Regions from separate parts of the Erwinia pyrifoliae DSM 12163 genome, predicted to be linked through region 1. Evidence: predicted binding sites of a transcription regulator. Region 1 holds the regulator's gene; the other holds the start of a gene.
What was found. The regulator PhoB, encoded in region 1, activates phosphate uptake and scavenging genes when phosphate is short. The targets are predictions, from matches to a motif close to CTGTCATAAAACTGNCNNAT.

Region 2: the regulator PhoB is predicted to act here: its motif matches at 1,742-1,761, upstream of pitA (inorganic phosphate transporter PitA).

What each region holds. Positions count from the first base shown of each region.
Region 1 covers NC_017390.1:2,938,226-2,941,434, forward strand. The annotation lists gene EPYR_RS13375 (PstS family phosphate ABC transporter substrate-binding protein) at 1-251, opposite strand, end outside; gene phoR (phosphate regulon sensor histidine kinase PhoR) at 248-1,582, opposite strand; gene phoB (phosphate response regulator transcription factor PhoB) at 1,605-2,294, opposite strand; gene sbcD (exonuclease subunit SbcD) at 2,470-3,209, shown strand, end outside.
Region 2 covers NC_017390.1:3,827,754-3,830,962, forward strand. The annotation lists partial or broken gene EPYR_RS17500 (APC family permease) at 1-327, shown strand, start outside; gene EPYR_RS17505 (BaiN/RdsA family NAD(P)/FAD-dependent oxidoreductase) at 430-1,614, opposite strand; gene pitA (inorganic phosphate transporter PitA) at 1,856-3,209, shown strand, end outside.

The sequences.
Region 1 (3,209 bases):
TGCATCGGCCTGCTCATCGCGCCCAGTTGCGCAGCCCCGGCGGCCAACGCCGTGGGAGCCGTGGACGATCCCGCCGCCTGAATCTGCACATTTACGCCGGGATACTGCTGGCTGAAACGATCTCCCCAAAGCGCCATCAGGTTGCCGAGCGTATCGGAGCCGACGCTGTTCAGATTCCCCGCCAGCATACCCTCTTTGGCATGAGCCAGCATACAGACCAGCAGCAACGCCAGCGCAATGAGATGTTTCATGGTAAGGGTTCCGGGTAATTAACGCCGCCGCTGCCGCCCGGTTCAGCACCAGCCACCACCCTGAGCGGCAGCTGAAAACTGAAGCAGGTTTCCGCTGCGGGCAAGCTGCTGATATTCAGCCGCGTATTATGGTGGCTGAGCGCATGTTTGACGATAGCCAGCCCCAGCCCGCTTCCCCCGGTCTGCCTGGAGCGTGCCTGGTCAACGCGATAGAAACGTTCAGTCAGACGCGGTAAGTGTTCTGGCGCGATGCCGGGGCCGTTATCTTCGACCTTAAACTCGGCTCCCCGGTCGTTGCGTTGCCAGCTGACCACAATCCGGGTGCCGTCGGGCGTGTGATTGACCGCATTATAAACCAGATTGGACATGGCGCTGCGCAGCTGTTCGTCATTGCCATATACGCGTAAATTCGGGTCGCTGTCGAACTGGATCTGCTGACGCCCCTGACTGAGCGTTTCCGCTTCACGCTGCAGTCCCCGCAGCATCGCGGGCACATCGACGATTTCCTGCAGGTCGGGCGACGGTGCCGCCTCAATGCGCGACAGCGTCAGCAGCTGACCCACCAGGCTATCCATGCGTTTCGCCTGTTCCTGCATGGTTTGCAGCGCTTTATCACGCAGACGCCCTTCCAGCACCGGATCATTCATCATCTCCAGGTAACCCTGCAACACCGTTAATGGCGTGCGCAGTTCGTGGCTCACGTTGGCAAAGAAGTTGCGCCGCGCCCCTTCCAGCTGGTGCATTTGCGTTACATCGCGCGCCACCAGCAGCCACTGTCCTTCACTGTAAGGCATGATGCGGAACTCCAGATGGCGCTGGCTGTTCAATACCAGCGTCAGCGGAAGCGCGAAATCCCGCTGGCGCAGATAGCGGGTAAATTCCGGGTAGCGCAGCAGGTTAAGGATATTCTGGCCATTATCTTCCGGCCAGCGCAGCCCCAAACTCTGCTGGGCCAGCCCGTTACACCAGAAAATCGTGCCCTCGTCGGTGGTCAACACCAGCGCATCCGGCAGCGATTCAGCCCCGCTGCGAAATCGCTTAATCAGATGGCCAAGTTCCCGGCGGCGGCGACGGTTGCGCGCCTGCATTTGATACAGGCCGTAGAACAAAGGTTCCCAACTGCCACGTCCGCTGGGCGGGTTCATACTGCGATCCACCCACAGCCAGTGCGACAGGCGCAGAAGATTGTTGAAGTGAAAAACCAGCACGCAGAGCGCGGAAGCCAGCAACAGCCAGGGCAAACCGCCCGCGATGAGTCCGGTAATCAGCGCAGGCAGGCCGGCAAGCAGCAGCTCTAACAGTAATCTCTTCCAGGAGAGGCGTTCCAACACGATTCAGACTCCGTGCGAGCGATCAATAACGTGCAGAGAAACGATAACCTGTTCCGCGAACCGTCTGTACCATACGATCGTGCCCGTTCAGTTCCAGCGCTTTACGCAGACGGCGAATATGAACGTCGACGGTGCGGTCTTCGACATACACGTTAGTTCCCCAGACATGGTTTAGCAACTGCTCACGGCTGTAGACGCGCTCCGTATGCGTCATAAAGAAGTGCAGCAGTTTATATTCGGTTGGCCCCATATCCAGCGGCTGGTTGCCTGACATCACGCGGTGTGAAGACGGATCGAGAGTCAGCCCCTGCATTTCAATCACCTCTTCCACCGCCATCGGCGAAATGCGCCGCATCACGGCTTTAATCCGTGCCACCAGCTCCTTCGGTGAGAAAGGTTTGGTGATGTAATCATCAGCGCCGGCTTCTAACCCACGCACGCGATCTTCTTCTTCGCCACGCGCGGTCAGCATCACCACCGGGATATCGCGCGTCATCGCCTCACGCTTAAGATGTTTAATAAACTGAATTCCGGAACCACCGGGCAGCATCCAGTCCAGCAGAATCAAATCTGGCCAGGGTTCAATCAACAAATTAACCGCGCGGTCATAATCCGCAGCTTCTATCGGTTGATAATCATTTTGTTCCAGAACGAAACACAACATCTCACGGATTGGGGCTTCATCTTCAACCACAAGAATGCGCTTTACCATTATTGCTCCTGCTGCGGTGACCGGTTGTCACGGGATAGGCGACATCAGTATGCGTCAGTTTTATGACACTTTTATGAAAAAAGCACCTGCAAAAAGGGAGATGAAACGAATTAAATATCCGTACGGCTTTATGTTTATAATCATCGCTTCGCGTTTCTGCCTCCGGGGGATCACCATGCGCATCATTCATACTGCCGACTGGCATCTCGGCCAGTTTTTCTACACCAAAAGCCGGGCGGCCGAGCACCAGGCTTTTCTTGACTGGCTGCTGGAACAGGCGGAAACGCAGCAGGCCGATGCGATTATCGTCGCCGGTGATATCTTCGATAACGGCTCCCCGCCGAGTTACGCACGCCAGCTCTACAACCGCTTTGTGGTAAAGCTGCAAACAACCGGCTGTCAGCTGGTGGTGCTGGGCGGCAATCACGATTCGGTCGCCATGCTCAATGAATCGCGTGAGCTGCTGGCCTGCCTGAATACCCGGGTGATCGCCGCCGTCGATGAGGATATCCGTCAGCAGGTGCTGGTGCTGAACCGCCGCGACGGGCAGCCGGGCGCTCTGCTGTGCGCCATTCCGTTCTTACGCCCGCGCGATATCCTGCGCAGCCAGAGCGGGCAGTCGGGGCGCGAAAAACAGCAAAGCCTGCTGGAAGCCATCAGCGATCACTATCAGCGCTGCTGGCAGGAAGCGCTGGCGCAGCGTGATGCGCTGGGTTTGCCGCTACCGATTATCGCCACCGGTCATCTGACCACCATGGGCGTCACCAAAAGCGATGCGGTGCGCGATATCTATATCGGCACGCTGGACGCTTTCCCGGCCGACGGCTTTCCCCCGGCGGATTACATCGCCCTCGGCCATATTCACCGCGCCCAGCGCATTGCCGACAGCGACCATATTCGCTACAGCGGCTCGCC
Region 2 (3,209 bases), 890 kb from region 1:
GCGGGCGCTTTCAATACCTATATTTCAAAGGGGCTGGGCGAAAACTGCGGGGCTTCGGCATCCATCGTGGCGCTGATTGCCTGTTTTTCGGTAAAGACCGCCGTGGTGTCGATGCCTGGCTTCTTCACCCAGCTCTTTTTGCAGCAGCATCCCGGTACGCATGTTCCGTGGTGGATGCTCAGTATGCTGTTTGTGGTCATTGCCTGGGTGCCGGGCATTAAGCGGGTGGAGGTTGGCGGCAAACTGCCGGGCGTGCTGATTGCACTATCCGCGATGTCTGTCACCTTTATTCTGGTGGTTAATAATCTGCAGCGGCTTAGCGGTAGTGATTCAAAACGGGTAAGAACGATCCCGTGGTTTATCGCCATCAGCTGCGCAGAAGGCTATATGATGTCGATAAAGCGCCGGGTGCATAGCGCGGCGTGAGGGCTACAGCGCCTGTGCGCACGCCCAGGCCGAACTCCACGCCCACTGGAAGTTATACCCGCCCAGCCAGCCGGTGACATCGACCACTTCGCCAATAAAGTACAGCCCGGGCACATCGCGTGCTTCCATGGTTTTAGACGACAGCTGGCTGGTGTCCACGCCGCCAAGTGTGACTTCGGCTGTACGGTAGCCTTCGGTGCCGTTTGGCTGCACGCGCCACTGGTGCAGAGCGCTGGCCAATTCGCCCTGCTGGCGGCTGTTGAGCTGTTTAAGGGTACATTCCGGTATGATGCCCAGCAGCTGCAGGCACTCAACCAGGCGCTTCGGCAGCCGCTTAGCAAGGGTATTTTTCAGGCTTTGATTAGGATGAGCGTGACGCTCGTCATGCAGAAACGCATCAATATCCTGCGCGGGAGACAGGTTTACCGTAATCAATTCGCCCGGCTGCCAGTAGCTGGACAGCTGTAATACCGCCGGTCCTGACAGGCCGCGATGGGTAAACAGCAGCGCCTCTTTAAAAACCGTGCCGTCTTCAGCGGCGATGGTCGATGGCACCGACACGCCGGATAAGGCCTGCAACTGTTCCAGCAAGGGTTTATGCAGGGTAAACGGCACCAGTCCGGCGCGGGTGGGGAATACCTTCAGGCCAAACTGTTCTGCTACTTTATAGCCGAACGGTGATGCGCCCAGGCCCGGCATCGACAAGCCGCCGCTGGCGATCACCAGTTTCCCGGCCCGAACCTCTGCGCCGTTCAGCTGTAGCCTGTAGCCGCCATCATCGCGTGTGAGTTCAACGACCTCACTACGCAGACGCAACGTCACCTGCCCGTCCGCACACTCTTTCAGCAGCAGATCGACCACCTGCTGCGCCGAGTCATCACAAAATAGCTGGCCGAGGGTTTTCTCATGCCAGCTAATACCATGGCGATTCATCAGGTCGATGAAGTCCCACTGGGTATAACGCGCCAGCGCAGATTTGCAAAAATGCGGGTTTTGCGACAAATAGGCCGCCGGTTCGGTGTAGAGGTTGGTAAAGTTGCAGCGCCCGCCGCCTGACATCAAAATCTTACGTCCGGCCTTTTTGCCATTATCGATCAGCAGCACGCGCCGCCCCTTTTGCCCGGCCTGAGCCGCGCAGAACAGGCCAGCCGCACCGGCGCCAATTACGATAACGTCAAACTTCTCCACCACACACTCCGTCCAGGCCGTCAAAACGCTGATTGTAGTGAGTTGAAGGCGTGGTTACCAGCTTCACGCCAAAACAGCGACAAAACATTTTTTTAACTTTTTGATTTAGAAATAATTCCAATGGATAATGTCACTTTACTGACGCATTAATGTCAAAAAAAGTCTATATTTCACTTTCCCCGGGTGCGGTTTGTCGCTGATAATGCGCCGCGTTCATGTCCTCAAAAATGGCGTAACGCTTATGCTACATCTGTTTGCTGGTCTCGATCTCAATACCGGCCTGTTATTGATACTTGCTCTGCTGTTTGTCTTGTTCTACGAAGCCATCAATGGTTTCCATGACACGGCCAACGCGGTGGCAACCGTCATCTATACTCGTGCAATGCGATCGCAGTTAGCGGTCGTTATGGCGGGAGTATTCAATTTCTTTGGCGTGCTGCTGGGCGGCTTAAGCGTGGCTTACGCTATTGTCCATCTGTTACCCACCGATCTCCTGCTTAACGTAGGGTCTGCGCACGGTCTGGCTATGGTCTTCTCCATGCTGCTTGCCGCTATCATCTGGAACCTCGCCACCTGGTATTTCGGCTTACCGGCTTCCAGTTCCCATACTCTGATTGGTGCCATCATTGGTATTGGCCTCACCAACGCGCTGCTGACGGGTACCTCGGTGGTGGATGCGCTGAATATCCCTAAAATGATCGGTATCTTTATGTCGCTGGTTATTTCACCGATTGTCGGCTTAGTGATTGCGGGCGGGCTGGTGTTTATTCTGCGTCGATGCTGGAGTGGCAATAAAAAACGGCGGCGTATTCATATGACGCCGGCAGAACGCGAAAAGCTCGACGGCAAGAAAAAGCCGCCGTTCTGGACCCGGATCGCACTGATTGTCTCGGCGATTGGCGTGAGCTATTCGCACGGCGCTAACGATGGTCAAAAAGGGATCGGCCTGATTATGCTGGTGCTGATCGGCGTTGCGCCAGCAGGTTTCGTGGTCAATATGAATTCCAGCGGTTATGACATCACCCGCACTCGCGATGCGGTCAACCACCTGGAGCAGTATTACCAGCAGCATGCCTCTTCCCTGAAGCAGGTTATCCAGATGTCACCCCCTACGCTGCCAACGCCAGAAGAACAGAAATCCGGGCCGCATGACTTCCACTGTGATGCGGCACGCGCTTTACCTGCTATTCATCTGGCACAGGGGCTGTTGAACAATCTCTCCAGCTACGATGCTCTGAACGTGGAGCAGCGCAGCCAGCTACGCCGCCTGCTGATGTGCATTTCAGACACCGCAGAAAAAGCGGCCAGGCTGCCGGGAACCCCGTCTGACGACAAACGTTTCTTGACCAAGCTGAAGGGCGATCTGCTGAATACCGTGGAGTATGCCCCGGTATGGATTATTGTTGCCGTGGCGTTAGCGCTGTCGCTGGGAACCATGGTTGGCTGGCGTCGTGTTGCTACCACCATCGGTGAGAAAATCGGCAAGAAAGGCATGACGTATGCTCAGGGGATGTCGGCGCAGATGACGGCGGCGGTATCTATTGGCGTGGCCAGCTATACCGGAATGCCGGTATCGACTACCCATGTTCTCTCCT